DNA from 2 places in the Paraburkholderia sp. J11-2 genome. Region 2 is predicted to be linked to the other one. Evidence: riboswitches for the same ligand, from Rfam matches in the RefSeq annotation. Region 2 holds a riboswitch; the other holds the start of a gene.
The links. Region 2 has a riboswitch for thiamine pyrophosphate ahead of thiC (phosphomethylpyrimidine synthase ThiC). Riboswitches for the same ligand answer to the same signal wherever they lie in the genome.
Positions count from the first base shown of each region.

Region 1 (5,527 bases), on a different contig from region 2:
ACGGGCACGCGACGCCTCGTCCGCGCCGCGCGCATGCAGCATCAACGAAACATCTGGCGCTGCGATGCGACGCGCGAGCGCCGCACCGATACCCGAGCCCGCGCCCGTGATCAGGACGACGCGCGCCGCGCTCGCGCTCACGCGGCAACCCGCTCTTCAGGCATACGCTCGATCTCGAGCGTTTCGTGGTGGTACGCCGCAAGCGACTCGCGGTGCGCGACGCTCACGATCGCTGCCTTCGGCAGGCGCTCCACGAACAGCTTGTAGAGACGGCTTTCGTTATCGGGGTCGAGCGCGCTCGTTGCTTCGTCGAGGAACAGATAATCCGGTTTGTGCAGCAGCACGCGCGCGCCCGCAAGGCGTTGCTGCTCGCCCGGCGAGAGCACGCGCGACCAGTGCGCCGATTCGCCGAGACGATCCGCATATTCTTCGAGGCGGCAGGCGCGCAGCGCGTCGCGGCAGTCCTCGTCGCTATAGTCGTCGGCGGGCGAGGGGTAGGTGAGCGCCGCCTTGAGCGTGCCGATGGGCAGATAGCTCTGCTGCGGGATGAACATCATGCGTGCATCGACAGGCGCGTCGATCGAGCCTTCGCCGAACGGCCAGAGGCCCGCGAGCGCGCGCATGAGCGTGCTCTTGCCTGCGCCCGAGGGGCCGCGCACGAGCCAGCGCGAACCCGGCTTGATGGCGATGTCGCGCACTTCGGAAAGCGGCATGCCGTTGGGCAGCGCGAGCTTGAGGTGCTCGGTGGCGAGTTCGTTGCTGTCGATGAAGTGCAGGTTGATGCCGCCGTGCTCGGTGGCGGGCGAGACCGATTCCTTCAGTCGCGGCGAGTGCACCACACGCACGAATTCGCGCAGACGATTCACGGTGGCGCGCCATTCGACCAGCGTGGAGTAACTGTTGATGAACCACGAGAACGAATCGCTCACGGTGCCGAACGCCTGCGAGATCTGCATGAGCACGCCGAACGTGAAGGCGCCCGCGAAGTAGCGAGGCGCGGCCACGACGAGCGGGAAGATGATGGCGATCTGGCCGTAGAAGCTCAGCACGAAGGTCAGGCGCTTCGTGTACTTCATCACGCGCCACCAGTTGTCGCGGATGTGCTGGAAGAGGCCTTGCGCGTTGCCGCGCTCGGTGTCCATGCCGTCGTAGAGCGCGATCTGCTCGGCGTTCTCGCGCAGGCGGATCAGGCCGAAGCGGAAGTCCGCCTCCACCTTTTGTTGCTGGTAGTTGATCGACACGAGCGGGTGGCCGACCTTCTGGATCACGACCGAGCCGAACACGGCGTAGAGCGCGGCGGCCCAGACCATGTAGCCCGGAATCGCGAGCGGCGTGCCGCCCAGCGTGATCGTGAGCGCACCCGCGAGCGTCCACAGGATCGTGATGAACGAGATCAACGTGACGACCGTGGAGAGCAGGTCGAGCGTGAGCGAAAGCGTGGTCGTGGCGAACGACTGGAGGTCGTCGCTGATCCGCTGGTCGGGGTTATCGGCGAGGCGGTCGCGCTCGATGCGGTAGAACGCGCCCTTGCCGAGCCAATCGCTCAGAAAGCGCGTGGTGAGCCACTGGCGCCAGCGAAACCCGAGCATCTGGCGCAGATACCGGCCATACACCGCGAGGATGATGAAGCCGAACGCCAGTTCGGTGAAGGTCATCAACAGAGGCGGAAAGCGCTTGACGTCCTTGGCCTGCAACGCGTTGTAGAACTCCGCGCTCCAGCCGTTGAGCCGCACGTTGATCCACACGACGAGCAGGTTCATCACGATGATCGCGACGAGCAGCCCCCAGGCGATCCAGCGTTCCTCGGAGACCCAGTAGGGCTTGATCAGGCTCCACGCGGTGATCTTCTGGTGCTCGTTCTGATCGGGCGTGGCGCGGGCAGGTTGATTGGTCATGTGCATCCTGAAGGTGTGGCCGCCCGTTGGGGGCATGCGCTGCATGCCGCATGGCGGCTGCGGTGCAGCGATTTTTGCAGCGATTCTGTCGCCGGGCGCTTAAGTGAGTCTTAATGGGCAAAAAGCGGAGACAAAAGCGCACGCCGGCGCCGCCGTAGCGTGGCGGTCATTGTCTCACCGCGCGGGCTCGTGAGGCGAAAGCGGCGGGCTCAGGCCATTGTGCCAGAGCAGGCGTCCCGCTCCGCCGAGGTTTGCGGGCCGCGCGCCTTTTGTGGTCTAATCGACCTTGACGAAACAGGGGTGCTTCACCGGTATGCGGGGCATGCCGTACTGAGGCTGAGAGAGACCCTTCGCACCCGATCCGGGTAATACCGGCGCGGGAAGTTTCCAGAAAGTCTTACCGGAGCGCCCAGCATTTGCAGGGGCGCCAGGATTCCCGCCGGGCTGCGCTTTGGGCGCACGGGTTCGTACGAATTCCTTATCGGGACGTACGGGCCGTCTGCGCCGCATAGCCTCCACGGTCGGCCTTGCCAGCCGGTTTCGTCCTTGGGTACGTCTGCTGCTGCCGTACGGAAAGGATACGATGACCGCCTATTCTCTTTGTTCCCCGATTTTTATCGCGTTCGCGCTGCGTGACGGAGCGCCGTCATGAGTCGCGCTCATCACCGTAGTGCGGGCAGCGTGCCCGACTTCGCCGTGCTCGGCGGCGGTTTGAGCGGCCGGCTCGTCGCATGGCGGCTCGCCGGCTCCGGCCATCGCGTCGCGCTCTACGAGCGTGGCGGCCCCGAAGGCGGCGAGGCCGCGGCTTGGGTCGCGGCGGCCATGCTCGCGCCGCTCGCGGAGGCCGCCGTTGCTGAATTGCTCATCACCGAGCTTGGTGTCGCGTCGCTCGAAACCTGGCCGCGCATCCTGGCCGAGTTGCCGGAGCCCGTGTTCTTCCAGCGCAATGGCACGCTCGTGGTCTGGCATACCGCCGATCGCACCGAAGCCCCGCTCTTCGAGCGCCGCGTGCGCGCCAACGCGCCGCGTTCGCTGGCCGACGCGAACTTCGTCGCGCTCGCCGGCGCGCAGCTCGACGCCGCCGAACCGGCGCTCGCCGGGCGCTTCGCGCGCGGCTGGCTGCTCGAAGGCGAGGGTCAGCTCGACAATCGCCAGGCGTTGGCCGCGCTGGCGGCGGGGCTGGCCGAGCGCGGCGTGCAAACGCACTGGCACACCACGGTCGACGAGGCTAATCCGCCGCCTGCGCGCGTGACGATCGACTGTCGCGGGCTAGGCGCCAAACCTGTGCTGCCGGGTTTGCGCGGCATTCGCGGCGAGGTCGCGCGCGTGCACGCGCCGGGCATCACGCTCACGCGCCCCGTGCGGCTCTTGCATCCGCGCTATCCGCTCTATATCGCGCCCAAGGAAAACGACGTCTTCGTGATCGGCGCGACCGAGATCGAAGGCGAGGACCGTTCGCCCGTGAGCGTGCGCTCGGCGCTCGAGCTGCTGAGCGCGGCGTTTGCGGTGCATCCGGCGTTCGGCGAGGCGCGCATCCTCGAGTTGAACACGCAGTGCCGCCCGACGCTGCCCGACCACCGCCCGGCTCTTATTTGGGACGGCAAGACCACGCTGCGCGTGAACGGTCTCTACCGTCACGGCTTCATGATCGCGCCGGAAGTCGCCGACGAAGCCGCGCGCATTGCCCAAGCGCTGCTCGATGCGCGCGTGAACGACGCCGAGTCCTTCGAGTCGCTGCGCCGCGCGTCGCGCTGGAGCGAGATGCTGCACGCGCAGGGCGCACACGAGCCGGCGTGACGCATCGCCAGAATCAAACCGTAGTCTGAGAACGTATTTGCCATGGACATTCATATCAACCAGAAGCCGATCACGCTGCCCGAGGGCGCGACGGTCGCCGATGCGCTCGCCGCATTTGGCGCGCGTCCGCCGTTCGCCGTCGCGCTGAATGGCGATTTCGTGGCGCGCGCCCAGCATGGCGCGCGCGCGCTCCAGGCGGGCGACCGCCTCGACGTCGTGAGCCCCGTGGCCGGCGGCTGAGCCTCGCTCGCCCAGGCCGCCGGTCGCGCGCATCGCATGTATCGCGAGCGCTTTCACGACACCGCCCAAGGATTCCAACCCATGACCACCACTCCCACCGCCGACGCGCTCACGCTCTACGGCGAAACCTTCGCGAGCCGCGTGCTGCTTGGCACGTCGCGCTATCCGTCGCTGCAGTCGCTCGCCGATTCGATGGCGGCCGCGCGCCCCGGCATGATCACCGTTGCGCTGCGCCGCCAAATGAACGAGGGCACCGCCGAAGCGGGCTTTTTCGATCTGCTCAAGCGCCAAGGCGTGCCGCTCCTGCCGAACACGGCTGGCTGCCTCACCGTCAACGAGGCGGTCACGACCGCGCACATGGCGCGCGAAGTCTTCGAAACCGACTGGATCAAGCTCGAACTGATCGGCGACGACTACACGCTGCAGCCCGACCCGGTCGGCCTGATCGAGGCCGCGGCGCGCCTCGTGAAGGATGGCTTCAAGGTGCTGCCGTACTGCACCGAGGACCTCGTGATCGGCCGCCGTCTGCTCGACGCGGGCTGCGAAGCGCTCATGCCATGGGGCGCGCCGATCGGCACCGGCAAGGGCGTGATCAATCCGTACGGCCTGCGCGTGCTGCGCGAGCGCTTGCCCGATGTGCCGCTGATCGTCGATGCGGGTCTCGGCGTGCCGTCGCATGCCTGCCAGGTGATGGAGTGGGGCTTCGATGGCGTGCTGCTCAATACGGCCGTTTCGCAGGCCACGCACCCCGAGGCGATGGCGCGTGCGTTCGCGCTGGGCGTCGAGGCGGGGCGCGCCGCGTTTCTCGCCGGGCCGATGGCCGAGCGCGAGGCGGCGGTTGCGAGCACGCCCGTGGTCGGCATGCCTTTCTGGCACCAGGATGGAGACAAGCGATGACTGAAACGCTGCGACTGCAGGACCGCGAACTGTTCTGGCCGCCCGCCGACGAACTCACCGAAACGGCGGAGCGCATTCGCGCGCGCCTCGGCGACTGGCAGCCCACGCATGCGCCGTGGCGCATCTGTCTCACGCCGCCTGACGCGCCCAACGGCGGCGATCTCATCATCGTCACCGACGCGGCGCCGCACCTGACCCACATCGCGCGCTGGATGACCGACGGCGCGGGCGTGATCGAAGCCGCCGGCGAGAACCCGAAGGCCGCTCGCGCCACGCTGCATCTGGGCGGCGAGCGCTACGCGCTCGAAGGCGAGCTGGCGGAAGACTGGATCCCCGCGCTGGCGGCGTTCCTCGACTGCGGGTTCGACCCGCACGACGCGCTCGTGCTCGCGCTCGCCTGGCGCGACGGCGACGAAGAGCAGGCCGACGCCTGGCCCGTCGACATCAAGCGCTTTCCGCGCGTGCTGGGCCTGCCTGCCGCGCCCGCGCAGCCGTTCGCGCCGTGCCCGGCGAAGCTCGGCCTGTATCCGGTCTTGCCCACCGCCGACTGGGTCGAGCGCGTGCTCGACTACGGCGTGAAGACAGCGCAACTGCGCAGCAAGCAACCGAAATCCCCGGCGCTCACGAGCGAAATCGAGCGCTGCGTCGCGGCGGGCCGCAAGCACGACGCGCAGCTTTTCATCAACGATCACTGGCAG
Region 1 is NZ_CAJMYY010000030.1:75,282-80,808, reverse strand. It holds gene U5A57_RS33185 (SDR family NAD(P)-dependent oxidoreductase) at 1-141, opposite strand, end outside; gene U5A57_RS33180 (ABC transporter ATP-binding protein/permease) at 138-1,895, opposite strand; TPP riboswitch at 2,182-2,295, shown strand; gene U5A57_RS33175 (FAD-dependent oxidoreductase) at 2,544-3,692, shown strand; gene thiS (sulfur carrier protein ThiS) at 3,735-3,932, shown strand; gene U5A57_RS33165 (thiazole synthase) at 4,014-4,829, shown strand; gene thiE (thiamine phosphate synthase) at 4,826-5,527, shown strand, end outside.
Region 1: linked by a shared signal. The riboswitch ahead of U5A57_RS33175 (FAD-dependent oxidoreductase) and the one ahead of thiC (phosphomethylpyrimidine synthase ThiC) in region 2 are both predicted to bind thiamine pyrophosphate.

Region 2 (5,527 bases):
TCCGGCACCGTTTTGCGGTGCACTTCGCGTCGTGGTTTCGCGTGTGAGCGTCGATGTCAGTGATGCCTGTGTCCGCCGCCGCCGCTCCAGTAGCCGAAGCCGAATGAGACGGCGGGCGCGCCCCAGCCCCAGCCGTACGCGGGGTAAGGGTAATACGCGGGGTAGGCGGCCGGATAAGCCGGATAAGCGGGCCACGCAGGCACGGCGATCGCAACGGGCTGCGTGGAATAGAGCGGACCGGGATACTGTGCGTCGGGCACGGCGAGTGGCGCGGGGTTTGGCGCGGTTTGCACGACTGCGGTTTCCTGCTGGGTGGCGGCTACGGGCACGGTGCCGTAGTAGTAGGGCGGGTAGCCGTAGGGGGCGTAGTAGTAGCAGCCGGAAAGCGCGGGGAGCAGGGTCGCGGCGGCGATCACAAGCACTAACGGACGTTTCATGGCGGGCTCCGCGAATGGCGAACGGCCGCGCAGGGTTATCGCGTTCAGGCTCAGGCCGTTTGATCGTTCGAGCTTACGCCGTACCCGTGGGTTTTGCGTTGCGGCTCGTTAACGGAATGTTTCAAGCGAATCGTTCAAGCGCATGTTTCACGTCGCGCGAGCGTTGACGCTTGACCCACGCAAACGCGGCGCAGCCCGTGAGGGTCTGCGCCGCGCATCCTTCCCTGATGCACGCCTTGAATGGCGTGTTGCCTGTCGTGTCGATACTGTTGCGTGCCGTCGCATCGATCGTGAGGCTAAACGCGTAGCCGCATCGTCGGTTCGTCCGGCCTTAGGCCTTAGTGCTTGCCTTGATGCTTACTTGCCAACCTGATTGCCGATCAAGCCGCCGACTGCCGCGCCGCCCACGGTGGAGAGTGCATTGCCGCCAATCGCAGCGCCGGCCACACCGCCCACGCCCGCGCCAATGACCGTATCGCGGTCGCGTCTCGACATGTTGTCGCATGCAGTCAGGCTGCCCAGCACGGCGACGAGTGTCGTTACCGTGAGCAGCATGCCTGCGCGTTTGAGTGTTGTCATGGGTCGACTCCCTACGCATAGTGCGTTTGAGTGTGAGGTGCGACCTGCGCTTCGCGCACACGCCGCGCCTTCAATACCCTCATCCTAGGCAGCCAACCCGTATCCGGGTGTGTGCGCTTGTCAGAGAGTTGTGGGAGTCGTTAGAAAATGTATCGGCGGGCCGCAAGGGCCCGCCTGGGACACGGTGAGCTTACTGGCGCTGATAAATCTCGGCGCCTTGCTTGATGAACTCGACCGCCTTCACTTCCATGCCTTTTTTCAGGGCTTCGTCGTCGCTCACGCCTTGCTTCGCGGCGAAGTCGCGCACGTCCTGGGTGATCTTCATCGAGCAGAAGTGCGGGCCGCACATCGAGCAGAAATGCGCCACCTTGGCCGAGTCCTTCGGCAGCGTTTCGTCGTGGAACTCGCGCGCCTTGTCTGGATCGAGACCGAGGTTGAACTGGTCTTCCCAGCGGAACTCGAAGCGCGCCTTCGACAACGCGTTGTCGCGCACCTGCGCGCCCGGATGACCCTTCGCAAGATCGGCCGCATGCGCCGCGAGCTTGTACGTGATGATGCCTTCCTTCACGTCGTCCTTGTTCGGCAAGCCCAGGTGTTCCTTCGGCGTGACATAGCAGAGCATGGCCGTGCCGAACCAGCCGATCATCGCAGCGCCGATGCCCGAAGTGATGTGGTCGTAGCCCGGCGCGATGTCGGTGGTGAGCGGCCCGAGCGTGTAGAAGGGCGCTTCCTTGCACCAGTCGAGCTGGAGATCCATGTTCTCCTTGATGAGCTGCATCGGCACGTGGCCCGGGCCTTCGATCATCACCTGCACGTCGTGCTTCCACGCGATCTGCGTGAGTTCGCCGAGCGTCTTCAGTTCGCCGAGTTGCGCTTCGTCGTTGGCGTCGTAGATCGAGCCGGGGCGCAGGCCGTCGCCGAGCGAGAAGCTCACGTCGTATTCCTTCATGATTTCGCAGATCTCTTCGAAATGCTCATAAATGAAGGACTCCTTGTGATGCGCGAGGCACCACTTGGCCATGATCGAGCCGCCGCGCGAGACGATACCCGTCATGCGGTTCGCGGTGAGCGGCACGTATTGCAGGCGCACGCCCGCGTGGATCGTGAAGTAGTCCACGCCTTGCTCGGCCTGTTCAATGAGCGTGTCGCGGAACATCTCCCACGTGAGGTCTTCGGCCTTGCCGTTGACCTTTTCGAGCGCCTGGTAAATCGGCACCGTGCCGATCGGCACCGGCGAGTTGCGGATGATCCACTCGCGCGTTTCGTGAATGTGCTTGCCGGTCGAAAGATCCATGACCGTGTCGCCGCCCCAGCGGATTGCCCACGTCATCTTGTCGACTTCCTCGCCAATCGACGACGTGACCGCCGAATTGCCGATGTTCGCGTTGATCTTCACGAGGAAGTTGCGGCCGATGATCATCGGCTCGCTTTCCGGGTGGTTGATGTTCGCCGGGATGATCGCGCGTCCGCGAGCGATTTCCTCGCGCACGAACTCGGGCGTGATCGCCTGAAGGGCATTCGCGCCGAAAGCCGCTGCGCCGAACGCCTGGCCCGGATGCTGGCGACCCATCATCGCGGCGAGCTTCGCACCGTTCGGGCCGCTGGCCTTGAGGCTTTCCAGATACTCGGCGCGGCGCTGGTTCTCGCGAATCGCGATGTACTCCATTTCCGGCGTGATGATGCCTTGACGCGCGTAGTGCATCTGCGTGACGTTCTTGCCGGCCTTCGCGCGGCGCGGCGTGCGATGCAGGCCTGGGAAACGCAACTCGGCCGTTGCGGGGTCGGCGGCGCGCTCGCGGCCGTATTCGGAGGAGAGGCCCGGCAGCGCTTCGGTGTCGCCGCGCTTTTCGATCCAGCTCTGGCGCAGCGCGGGCAGGCCCGCACGAATGTCGATCTTCGCTTCCGGATCGGTGTACGGACCCGAGGTGTCGTAGACGTAGATCGGCGGGTTCTTCTCGCCGCCGAAGCCCGTGGGCGTATCCGCCTGCGTGATTTCGCGCATCGGCACGCGGATATCGGGCTGCGAGCCGGTCACGTAGATCTTGCGGGAATTGGGCAGCGGCGCGATCGCGGCTTCGTCGACGTGCGCGTTGGCGGAAATGAACTTCGGATTCGCGTTCATGCGTCTCTCTCTCCATGCAATGCAAAGTGGGAACAGCGGCTTAGCAGGAGACGAGACGGAACGTGGACGGACTTCGCTGTGATGGATGAGGCGTTGAGCGATGTTGCGAAGTCCGGACGCTTCCCTGCGCTGGCATTATCCAGATCAGGTTCAAAGGGTATTTCTCACCCGCGAAATACGCAGCACGACTTTCGTTCGATGCGGCGCATAACGCAGGACCCCCGCGTAAGCAAGGCCAAACGATACACCGCGCTGCGACGATCTGGCAAGTGCCTTTGCGCGCGAGATGTGTCACGCGCGCGGAACTTACAACGTGAAATCCTTCGAGGCTTCGGGCTGAAACAGGATGCGTTCGATCTTCAGTGTTTCGACCGCGCCGCCCGGCGTCGTGAAGCGCACGGCGTTGCCACGTTTGGCGCCGAGCAGTGCGAGTCCCGCTGGCGAGAACACGTTCAGCCGCCCGGCGTCGACGTTCGCCTCATGGGGATAGACGACGGTGTACGTGAGGGCTTCGCCGTTGCGCTCGTCCACGAGCGTCACCTGCGAGTTCATCGTCACGACATTGGCGGCGACGTCGCGCGGCTCCACGATTACGGCGTGTTCGAGCAGTTCGTCGAGCATGGTTTGACGGGCCGGTGCGGCGCCGGGTTCAGCGGCGCATTTCTCGAGGCGGGCGACGTCGAGTTCGGTGAGGTAGCGGATTTTTTTCGACATGACGGTTCTCCTTGCGATCCAGATGAAAGTCGAGGGACGGGCGAGGGCTGGCGGGCGAAATGGCGCGCGGGCCGCAGCGGGGCGCAACGGATCGGCCCGGAGCCCGACCGAACGGCTCCGATGGCTTGGGGAGGCAGGTTCAGTGCGGACGCCGGGCGGCGGTAAGCGGGGCGGACAGGGGAGGCAGGGCGCGCGCTCGGGTGGACAGCGGCCGCGCCGCCGTTCGCTCGCGGCCGGCTCGCGCACGCGCCCGCGCGCTGCGCAAACTGCGCGGCGGCAAGACGGGGACGGGACGCGAAACAAGCAAAAACATGGCGAACGGCGTGTTAGAAATGAAGTAAATGAAAGTTAAACGAAAGATTCGACCATGCTAGCACGATCTCACAAACCTGGCGCGACGCTGTCGCAGCACCGCGATAGGGTGCGCGATCGGCCATTCCGGCTCGCGCTTCGCACTGTGACGCGAACACAACGACACACCGCGCATAAAGCATCCTGAAAGCATCCGCGACGACCGGCGTTGTTGCATAATGCGATTCGCCCGTCCCGGGTGTCCTTCGCACTCCGTCCTTTTTCGCGTTCTTGCGCATCTGCACCATGCCGTCGAGCTTCACCCGTCCCGCCGCCTTGCCGCCGGGGCGCCCGCGGTTCTGCCCTTCACGTGCCGCGGCAAAATGACGATGCCTCCCCGTTTGCCTTCCCGCGTGAACCCCCAATCTTTCATGTCAACGGTCCTTCAGGCCGCCGCCGCGCTATGGCGTTTCGTGCGCGGCGTTCGGTTGCCGCAGTCGCGCGCCGGGCGCGTCGCGCTCTCGCTCGCGGTCGTCTACTTCGTCTGGGGCTCGACGTATCTCGGCGTGAAGGTTGCGCTCGAATCGTTCCCGCCGCTGCTGCTCTCCGGCTTGCGCAATCTGCTTGCCGGGATCGGGTTGTTCGTCTTTGCCATGCGCCGGCGACCCGTCATGCCGACCCTCCTCGAAGTGCGCAACGCGGGCGTGGTGGGCACGCTGCTCGTGGGCCTGTCGAGCGGCATGCTCGCTTACGGCATGCGGACCGTGGGCACTGGCACGGCGGCCGTGATGGTCGCCACAGTGCCGCTCTTCGCGACCGTGATCTCGGCGGTGACCGGGCGGCGCGTGGCGAAGGCCGAATGGGCTGCGGTCGCGCTCGGTCTCGTCGGCATTGCGATCCTGAGTCATGGCGGCGGTGCTGCGGGTTCGGCGGGCGGCAGCCTCGCGATTCTGTGTGGCGCGCTCTTCTGGGCGATCGGCGCACATCTGGCGGGCAAGCTCAGGTTGCCTACCGATCTGTTCATCGCGACGGCGCTGCAAATCGGCCTCGGCGGCGCCATTTCGACCTCGGTCGCGTGGATCAGCGGCGAACGCATGGGCGAGTTGCACGTTCTGCCGCTCGTGGCGTTCTTCTACCTGATGTTCATCGGCACGATGGCGGCCTACGTCGCCTATGGCTATCTGATCCGCAATACCAGCCCGCTCGTTGCGAGCAGTTGCATGTACGTGAATCCCGTTGTTGCCGTCGCGCTCGGCGCGCTGCTGCTCGGCGAGCCGGTCACGAGTGGCACCGTCGTCGCGACCGTGCTGATTCTCGGTAGCGTGGGTTTGTCGTTCCTCTTCGACGACCGTCGCCGCACGTCCTCCTGAGTTCGTCCTGTCCC
Region 2 is NZ_CAJMYY010000003.1:372,784-378,310, reverse strand. It holds gene U5A57_RS06115 (hypothetical protein) at 57-437, opposite strand; gene U5A57_RS06110 (glycine zipper 2TM domain-containing protein) at 795-1,016, opposite strand; gene thiC (phosphomethylpyrimidine synthase ThiC) at 1,207-3,138, opposite strand; TPP riboswitch at 3,242-3,371, opposite strand; gene U5A57_RS06100 (GreA/GreB family elongation factor) at 3,445-3,852, opposite strand; gene U5A57_RS06095 (EamA family transporter) at 4,575-5,513, shown strand.